DNA from 3 places in the Tardiphaga sp. 768_D3_N2_1 genome. Region 3 is predicted to be linked to each of the others. Evidence: predicted binding sites of a transcription regulator. Region 3 holds the regulator's gene; each other region holds the start of a gene.
The links. The regulator PhoB, encoded in region 3, activates phosphate uptake and scavenging genes when phosphate is short. The targets are predictions, from matches to a motif close to TGTCATNNANCTGTCAT.

Region 1: AB8A27_RS12675 (DUF47 domain-containing protein) is a predicted target of PhoB. The motif match lies at 1,114-1,130, and genes of this name have one in related genera.
Region 2: AB8A27_RS12230 (RNA degradosome polyphosphate kinase) is a predicted target of PhoB. The motif match lies at 1,478-1,494, and genes of this name have one in related genera.

What each region holds. Positions count from the first base shown of each region.
Region 1 is NZ_CP197245.1:2,736,451-2,739,726, reverse strand. It holds gene AB8A27_RS12685 (branched-chain amino acid ABC transporter permease) at 1-258, shown strand, start outside; gene AB8A27_RS12680 (class I SAM-dependent methyltransferase) at 263-940, shown strand; gene AB8A27_RS12675 (DUF47 domain-containing protein) at 1,214-1,858, shown strand; gene AB8A27_RS12670 (inorganic phosphate transporter) at 1,873-2,889, shown strand; gene sugE (quaternary ammonium compound efflux SMR transporter SugE) at 2,896-3,210, opposite strand.
Region 2 is NZ_CP197245.1:2,640,366-2,643,641, reverse strand. It holds gene AB8A27_RS12240 (CDP-alcohol phosphatidyltransferase family protein) at 131-685, shown strand; gene AB8A27_RS12235 (chromosomal replication initiator DnaA) at 732-1,409, shown strand; gene AB8A27_RS12230 (RNA degradosome polyphosphate kinase) at 1,566-3,276, shown strand, end outside.
Region 3 is NZ_CP197245.1:5,763,186-5,766,461, reverse strand. It holds gene AB8A27_RS27085 (GcrA family cell cycle regulator) at 351-860, shown strand; gene phoB (phosphate regulon transcriptional regulator PhoB) at 1,119-1,823, opposite strand; gene phoU (phosphate signaling complex protein PhoU) at 1,914-2,627, opposite strand; gene pstB (phosphate ABC transporter ATP-binding protein PstB) at 2,654-3,276, opposite strand, start outside.

The DNA of each region.
Region 1 (3,276 bases), 3.0 Mb from region 3:
GTGGCGCAGAACGCCTCGCTCACCGACGTGCACTGGACGATGTCCGGTGAAATCGTGCTGATCACGCTGGTCGGCGGTCTCGGCACGCTGTTCGGGCCGGTGGTCGGCGCCTTCGTGATCATCGCCATGCAGCAATATCTCGCCGGTTTCGGCCAGTGGGTGACGGTGATCCAGGGCGTGATCTTCGTGGTCTGCGTGCTGACCTTCCGCCGCGGCGTCATTGGCGAAATCGCGCATTACTTCAAGCGGTCGCTGTAGTTCGTTGGCGTCCCACTTCTCCGATCCGGAGGCGGTGGCCCGCTATGCGGAAGGCCCGGTGCGGCAAGTGCCGGGCTTCCTCGGCCTGCAGCGGATGGCGGGTATTCTCCTCGCGGAACGAACGCCGGACGATGGCCATGTGCTCGTGCTTGGCGCGGGCGGCGGGCTGGAGCTGAAGGCATTCGCCGAGACGCAGCCCGGATGGCGCTTTTGCGGCGTCGATCCGTCGGCCGAGATGCTCGGATTGGCGGGACGCACGCTGGGTCCGCTCGCATCGCGCGTCGACCTCCACGAAGGTTATATCGACAGCGCGCCTGAGGGGCCATTCGATGCGGCGACGTGCATCCTGACCCTGCATTTCATTCCGGAGGAGGAACGTCGTCGCACGCTGGCCGAGGTGCACCGGCGGCTCGAACCCGGCGCTCCCTTCGTCGTCGCCCACCACAGCTTTCCGCAGCACGGCGGGGAGAAAGCCAGATGGCTGTCCCGTTACGCAGCTTTTGCGGCGGCATCCGGCGTACCGGCCGCCAATGCGGAGAATGCGATCTCGGCGATCGGCGAACGCTTGCCGCTGCTGTCGCCGGAACAGGACGAAGCCTTGCTGCGGGATGCGGGCTTCGTCGACGTCGCCCTGTTCTATGCGGGGTTCACGTTCAGGGGCTGGATCGCCTACAAGGCGTAGCGCCGTCAACGGGTTGGGTCGACTTTCCGTCGCGGCGTTATTGGCGAATCGCGCATTACTTCAAGCGCTCGCTCTAAATCCAGGCACTGCCTCAAGAAAAGCAGGACGTCATAAACTGGTGGATGATCGCGCCTAAAAGGTGCGCGATTGCCTGCCTTGGCCGGAAATGCTTTATGACGCCCGTGTGACACAGGGCCTTTGCCGTGGCCCCGCGAGACCATGTCCGCCTCTGGCGGTCCGGTCGCCGCGTTTTCCTGACAGTTGGATGTGATGATGCTGCGCTGGTTCCGCTCCTTTCTGCCACGGGAGGAGAGGTTTTTCGACCTGTTCGCTCGCCATTCCGTGACGGTGGTCGAGGGGGCCAAGGCGCTGTCAGGGATGCTGGAAGGCGGCGACGAGACGCCGGTCTACTGCCAGCGCGTCAACCAGTTCGAGAACGACGCTGACGCCATCACCCGCGAGGTGCTGACCGCCGTCCGCCGCACCTTCATCACGCCCTTCGACCGCGTCGACATCAAGAACCTCATCACGGCGATGGATGATTCCATCGATCAGATGCAGCAGACCGCGAAAGCTGTGATGCTGTTCGAGGTGCGCCAGTTCGAGCCGCCGATGCGCGAGATCGGCACGCTGCTGGTGGAGTGCGCCAATCTTGTCGGTCGCGCCGTACCGCTGATGAGCGCCATCGGCGACAATGTCGGTCTGCTCACCGCGATCACGGAAGAGGTCGGCAAGCTCGAGGGCCGCGTCGACGATCTGCACGACATCGGTCTCAAGGAACTCTACCTCAAGCATCGCGACGCCAACACCATGGACTTCGTGGTCGGCGCCGAGATCTACAAGCATCTTGAAAAGGTGGCCGACCGCTTTGACGACGTCGCGAACGAGATCAACAGCATCGTCATCGAACAAGTATAAGGCAGGGCCATCAGGTGGACGCCACGCTCGCCTTTCCGGTGCTGATCGGCCTCATCGCCATCGCACTGCTGTTCGACTTTCTCAACGGCTTGCATGACGCCGCCAACTCGATCGCGACGATCGTCTCGACGCGCGTGCTGCGGCCGCAATATGCGGTGTTCTGGGCGGCATTCTTCAACTTCATCGCCTTCCTGGTGTTCGGCCTGCATGTGGCGAACACCATCGGCACCGGGATCATCGAGCCCAGCGTCATCGATCCCGCGGTGATCTTTGCGGCTCTGATGGGCGCCATCGTCTGGAACGTGATCACTTGGGGCCTCGGCATTCCCTCGAGCTCGTCGCATGCGTTGATCGGCGGCTTGCTCGGGGCAGGTGTCGCCAAGGCGGGGATCTCTGCGGCGCTTTGGACCGGACTGTCCAAGGCGCTGCTGGCCATCGTGCTGTCGCCGCTGGTGGGTTTCCTGCTGGCGCTAGTGCTGGTGGCCATCGTGTCATGGGCCTCGGTGCGCTCGACCCCCTTCGCCGTGGACCGCGCCTTCCGCATCCTGCAATTCGTTTCGGCCTCGCTCTATTCGCTCGGCCATGGCGGCAATGATGCGCAGAAGACCATGGGCATCATCGCGGTGCTGCTGTATTCGCAAGGCCATCTCGGCACGGAATTCTCGGTGCCGTTCTGGGTCGTGCTGTCATGTCAGGCGGCGATGGCGCTGGGCACGCTGATGGGCGGGTGGCGCATCGTCCGCACCATGGGGCTTCGGATCACCAAACTCACGCCGATGCAGGGCTTCTGCGCCGAAACCGGCGGCGCGGCGACGCTATTCGCAGCGACATTTCTGGGCGTGCCAGTCTCCACGACCCACACCATCACCGGCGCGATCGTCGGCGTCGGTGCGGCGCGTCGTGTCTCAGCGGTGCGGTGGAACGTGGCGAGTTCGATCGTCTATGCCTGGGTGATCACGATCCCGGCCGCGGCGGTGGTTGCCGCCGCGACGTACTGGATCGTGAAGCTGCTGCATCTGAGCTTCATCTGACGCAGGTCACGAGACCAGCTTCAGCCCGGCAATGCCCGCCACGATCAGCCCTATGCAGGTGATCCGCGCGACAGTGGCGGGGTCGCCGAACAAGTACATGCCCAGCGCTGCGGTGCCGACCGCGCCGATGCCGGTCCACACCGCATAGGCGGTTCCCATCGGCAGTTCCTTGAGGGCGAGGGCGAGCATGCCGACGGACGCGGTCATGCTGATGAGGGTCAGGACGGAGGGGACGAGGCGGGTGAAGCCTTCGGTATATTTCAACCCGACAGCCCAGCCGACTTCGAGCAAACCCGCGACGAACAGCAATAACCAAGCCATGGAACGGCCTCCTGATGAAAGTACAGGGCCGTCCCTGCTCGTGATGATGATTTGGAGGTCGTCCTC
Region 2 (3,276 bases), 3.1 Mb from region 3:
CGGCTGGTTACGTCGGAATCCCCGCCTGCGCAATGGCTCGTAAACGCTATCCCGATTACTATGTAGGCGGTAAGCCGCTCGGAGCCCCCAAGCTCGGATTGCGAAACAGGCCGGAGCCGGGAAGCGCCGCGTGAGTATCCCCAATTTCATCACCCTCGGGCGCATCCTGCTGGTGCCAGTGATCGTCTGGGCGATTGCGTCGAGCCAGATGGAGATCGCCTTTGCAATCTTTGTGATTGCCGGGGTCAGCGATGCAATCGACGGTTTCCTGGCCAAACGCTTCAATATGGCCAGCGAACTCGGTGCGCTGCTCGATCCCTTGGCCGACAAGGCGCTGCTGGTCTCGATCTATGTATCCCTGGGGATATGGGGGGCAGTGCCGCGCTGGCTCGTGATTCTGGTGGTGTCGCGGGATATCATGATCGTGAGCGCCGTCATTGTGTCGTGGTTGTTTGGCAAGCCGATCCCGATGAAGCCGCTGATGGTGTCGAAGCTGAATACGGTGGCTCAGGTGGCGTTCGCGGCGCTGGTTCTCGCCTCCCTCGGATTTGGTTTCAGATCCTCGCCTTATGATTTGATTTTAATGGGTTTTGTGACCATTCTGACGTTGCTCTCTGTGTCCTTCTATCTTGTTGAGTGGATGCGACACATGAGCACCATCGAATCCGGCCAGGACCCCAGGTAACTCGTATTCGTAACGTTCACCGGCGCAGCCGGTATGGAGTATTTGCGTGGTCGCCCGCGTCCAACCTCGTCAATTGGCGTTCGCGCTGCCCCATGCGGAGAGTCTGTCCCGCGACAACTTCCTTGAGGGCCCGGCCAATGCCGAGGCGCTGAGGCTGATCGACTGCTGGCCGGACTGGCCGAACCGGGTCATGCTGGTTGTCGGCCCCGAGGGATCTGGCAAGAGCCATCTGGCGGCGATCTGGGCCGAAGAGGCCGGGGCGCGCTCCACCATGGCGCATAGCCTGACCGCCGCGACGGTTCCGGGCGAGCTGGTGACCAACGCGCTGGTGGTGGAGGATCTCAATGCCGGTGGCTTCGATGAGCGAGCGCTGTTCCATCTTCTCAACCTGGCACGTCAGGACAACGCCTATGTGCTGATCACGGCGCGGGTCGCCCCGGCCGCCATGGAGGTCGAGTTGCGCGATCTACGGTCGCGGCTCCGTGCGATCCCGGTGGTCAATCTGATGCCGCCGGATGACGGGTTGTTTCGGGCGCTGATCGTGAAGTTTTGCGCCGACCGCCAGCTTAGCATCGACGAGAGCGTGGTCAGCTATGTGGCGAGCCGCATCGAACGATCATTTGCCGCCGCCCGCCATACGGTGGAATTGCTGGACAGCGAGGCGCTCCGGCTCGGGCGCCCGGTGACCCGTGCATTGGCCGCGGAACTGCTGCGCGACGCCTGACTTAGCCTTGGACGTCAAACGCGGCGCGTCAAACCGTGCCTTGACGGCGCAGCAGGCAGGTTCCTCAATGTCATTGAAGTGTCATGTAACTGACGCAATGTCCGCTGTGATTTGCCGGCACTATAGCGCTGCTTGAACTGGATGGATTGCTGTCTCATGGATTCCGCGGAAGAGATTGTTATTGAAGAGAAAAAGGGCGAAGCGAAACCTGCAGAGGTGGTCGCATCAGGTCCCGAGCGCTTCATCAATCGCGAACTGTCCTGGCTGCACTTCAATCGCCGCGTACTCGAGGAGTCGGTCAATCCCGGCCATCCGGCGCTGGAACGCGTTCGCTTTTTGTCTATTTCCGCAAACAACCTTGATGAATTCTTCATGGTCCGCGTCGCCGGTATCAAGGCGCAGGTCCGTGAGGGAATCACCGAGCGCAGCCCCGATGGCCTGACCCCGGCCGAGCAACTGGCTCTGATCAACAGTGCGGTCTCCAAGCTCGGCTCTGACCAGCAGGCGATCTGGCGCGACCAGCGTGGCATGCTGGCCGATGTTGGCATCGTGCTGCTCGACGGCAAGGAGGTCAGCAAGGCCGATCGGACATGGATCGAGGATCATTTCCTCCACAACATTTTCCCGTTGTTAACGCCGCTGGCGATCGATCCGGCGCACCCGTTCCCGTTCATTCCGAGCCTCGGTTTTACCATCGCGCTGCATCTGTCGCGGGTGTCCGATGGCAAGACGATGAACGCACTCATCCGTATGCCGGGCAAGATCGATCGCTTCATCCGCCTGCCGACCCCCGGCAAGGACGGCGCGGTTCGCCTGATCACGCTGGAGCAGGCTACCGGTCTGTTCATCGCGCGTCTGTTCCCGGGCTACACCGTGCAGGGGCAGGGTGCCTTCCGCATCATCCGCGACAGTGAACTCGAAGTCGAAGAAGAGGCCGAGGATCTGGTCCGGCTATTCGAGACTGCGCTGAAGCGCCGTCGCAGAGGGTCGGTGATCCGCCTCGAAATCGAAGCCAGCATGCCGGCAGAACTCCGCGCCTTCGTGCAGCGCGCGCTGGCGACTTCGGATGACGAAATCCTGCTAGTCGACGGCATCCTTGCCATGAACGAGGTCTCGCAGCTCACGCGCCTCGATCGGCCCGATCTCGAATTCGTGCCTTATGTGCCGCGCCATCCGGAACGTGTCCGCGATCATGGCGGCGACATCTTCGCCGCCATCCGTCAGAAGGATCTCATCGTCCATCATCCTTATGAATCCTTCGACGTTGTCGTGCAGTTCCTGCAGCAGGCCGCGCGCGATCCGGACGTGGTTGCGATCAAGCAGACGCTGTATCGCACCTCCAACAACTCGCCGATTGTCCGCACGCTGGTCGAGGCCGCCGAAGCCGGCAAGTCGGTGACGGCGCTCGTCGAGCTGCGTGCGCGGTTCGACGAGGAGGCCAATATCCGCTGGGCGCGCGATCTCGAACGCGCCGGTGTCCAGGTGGTCTATGGGTTTCTGGAATTGAAGACCCATGCCAAGCTGTCGCTGGTGGTGCGCCGCGAGGGCGGCTCGCTCACGACCTATGTCCACACCGGCACCGGCAACTATCATCCGGTTACGGCGCGCATCTACACCGATCTGTCATATTTCACATCCGACCCGATCATCGGTCGCGATGCGGCACGCGTCTTTAACTACATTACCGGCTATGCCGAGCCCAGCGACATCGAGAAGATGGCCGTGTCGCCGCTGACCTTGCGCGGACGCATGCTCGAACACATCCGCGGTGAGGCCGCGTTTGCTCGCAGCGGCAAGCCCGGTGCGATCTGGCTCAAGATGAATTCGCTGGTCGATCCGGAAATCATCGATGCGCTCTATGAAGCGT
Region 3 (3,276 bases):
GGCACGTGGGCATTATTCTATGTGTGCTGTGAAGACTGTCAACCGCGCACTGCGGCTTTCGAGTCACACGGAGTCGCAGAAAAAGCCGATTTTGCAGCTTTATTTGCAGAAGCATGTGGACGCGGCATGCCCGACTCTTGCGTGCGAGTCACGGCATATTGTAGCTTTTGCCTTGTCGGATACGACATCTCGTGCGGCGGTAGATCCTTTTGACACATCCAGTGCGGCGTAACAGCCGGACGCGAAATTCGCGCCCGGTGAGCGCTAAGGGATTCTGACCGCAGGGATTTTTGAAGTCTCAACTCGCAGCGCCGCCTGGTCAGGCCGGCGTTCACGAAGGGAAAACTGCGATGACGGTAATGACATGGACCGACGATCGCGTCGAACAGTTGAAGAAACTCTGGGAAGGCGGCCTCTCCGCCAGCCAGATCGCTGCGGAACTCGGCAACGTGACCCGCAACGCCGTGATCGGCAAGGTGCACCGTCTCGGCCTGTCCGGCCGCGCCAAGAGCCCCTCTTCGGCAGCTCCGCGGCAGCGCAAGGCGCGCCCGGCGCAGCAGATGGTACGCGTCGCCCGCCCGATGGCCCGCGGCAACACCGCGCTGGCCCATAATTACGAGGTCGAGGCCGAGCCCGATCCGATCGCCTATGACAATGTGGTGCCGATCAGCCAGCGCCTGTCGCTGGTCGAACTCAGCGACGCCACCTGCCACTGGCCAATCGGCGATCCGTCGAGCGCAGACTTCTACTTCTGCGGCGGCAAGGCCCTGACCGGCGCCCCTTATTGCGCGCATCACTCGCGCATCGCCTATCAGCCGGCAAGCGACCGCCGCCGCGCAGTACCGAAGCCGGCACGCTGAGCTGGAAGATATCTAAAGCAAATGAAAATGCCCGGTGATGAGCCGGGCATTTTTCGTTGGGGGCAGCAAGTGTGACCGAGAGACGCCTGAACCAAACTCAATGTCGTCCCCGCCTAGCACGCCGAAGGCGTGCGCGGGGCGGGGACCCATAACCACCGACTAAGTGGTTGGGGCGAGTATTCGCAGGCGTCCTGGATAGAGCCGAGAAGACGGAGGCTATGGGTCCCCGCCTTCGCGGGGACGACACAGCGTGTGTTGTTACTCCGCCGCCTTGTCGAAGCGGTCGTCCAGCGCGTAGCCGGCACCACGCACGGTGCGGATCGGATCCGGCTCGCCGGCGGGATTGAGCAGCTTGCGCAGGCGGCCGATATGCACGTCGACGGTGCGCTCGTCGATATAGATGTCGCGGCCCCAGACGCTGTCGAGCAACTGTTCGCGGCTGAACACGCGGCCCGGATGTTCCAGGAAGAACTCCAGCAGGCGATATTCGGTCGGACCGAGATCGATCGGGCGGCTTGAGCGCACGACGCGGCGCTTGTCACGGTCGAGTTCGATATCGCCAAACGCCAAGACGGTGGCGAGACGCTCGGGAGCTGCACGACGCAGCAGACCCTTCACGCGCGCCAGCAGCTCCGGCACCGAGAACGGCTTGACGATATAGTCGTCGGCGCCGGTGGCGAGACCGCGAACGCGTTCGCTCTCTTCGCCGCGCGCCGTCAGCATGATGATCGGCAGTGCCTTGGTTTCAGGCCGTGCGCGCAAACGGCGGCACAGTTCGATGCCGGACAGGCCCGGCAGCATCCAGTCGAGCACCACGAGATCCGGCACCCGCTCCTTCAAGCGGGTGTCGGCATCGTCGCCGCGAGCGACGGTTTCAACATCATAGCCTTCAGCGTCGAGGTTGTAGCGAAGAAGCGTCGTGAGGGCTTCCTCGTCCTCCACCACCAGAATGCGTGCATTCACAGCCATATGGTCAATATCCTCAGTGACGTCCGATAAGCCTTAAATCATGATCCTTGCGGGAAACCGGCTTCCGCTTTCCCGCATCATGCTTCAGGCCGTCGGCGTATTCGCGAATGTGGTCATGTCGCCCTTCGGGCGCTTGTCGAGGATCTGCTGGCCCTCGATCATGTAGAACACGGTTTCCGCAATGTTGGTGGCGTGGTCGCCGATCCGCTCGATGTTCTTGGCGCAGAACATCAGGTGGATACAGAACGAGATGTTACGCGGGTCTTCCATCATATAGGTGAGGAGTTCGCGGAACAGCGAGGTGCAGATCGCGTCGATTTCCTCGTCGCCCTTCCACACCGTCATGGCGGCGGGCAGATCGTGCGCGGCATAGGCGTCAAGCACGGCCTTGACCTGGGTGGTCACGAGGTCGGTCATGTGTTCGAGGCCGCGGATCAGCTTCAGCGGATGGAAGTCGCTGTCCAGTGCATTGACGCGCTTGCCGATGTTCTTGGAGAGATCGCCGATGCGCTCCAGATCGGTGGCGACGCGCAGCGCGCCGACGATCTCGCGCAGGTCGACAGCCATCGGCTGGCGCTTGGCGATGGTCAGCACGGCACGCTCTTCGATCGTGCGCTGCAACTGGTCGATCTCGGCGTCGGTGGCGACGACGCGCGCACCGAGCGCGACGTCTCGGCGGATCAACGCATCGACGGATTCGACGATCTGCCGTTCTGCGAGGCCACCCATCTCGGCGACGAGACGGGTCAGCTCCTGCAGATCGTCGTCGAAAGCCTTGGTGGTGTGTTCAAAAGCCATATCTAAATCCTCCCGCGAATATCGCGTCAGCCGAAGCGGCCGGTGATGTAATCCTGGGTGCGGCGATCGGTCGGCGACGTGAAGATCTTGTTGGTCTGATCGAACTCGATCAGCTCGCCGAGATACATGAAGGCCGTGGTGTCGGAGACGCGGGCCGCCTGCTGCATGTTATGGGTCACGATCGCGATCGTGTACTGATCCTTGAGCTCGTCGATCAGTTCCTCGATCTTCGCGGTCGAGATCGGATCCAGCGCCGAGCACGGCTCGTCGAACAGGATCACCTCCGGCCGCACCGCGATGGTGCGTGCGATGCACAGACGCTGCTGCTGACCGCCCGACAGGCTGAGGCCCGACGCGTTGAGCTTGTCCTTGACTTCGTTCCAGAGCGCACCGCCGCGCAGTGCCTTTTCGACGCGGCCATCCATCTCCGACTTGGAGATCTTCTCATAGAGACGGATACCGAAGGCGATGTTTTCGTAAATCGTCATCGGGAACGGGGTCGGCTTCTGGAACACCATGCCGACACGGGCGCGCAGCAGGTTGAGGTCCAGCTTCGGATCCAGAATGTTCTGGTTGTCGAGCATAAGCTGACCCTCGGCGCGCTGGCCGGGATACAGGTCATACATGCGGTTGAAGATGCGCAGCAGCG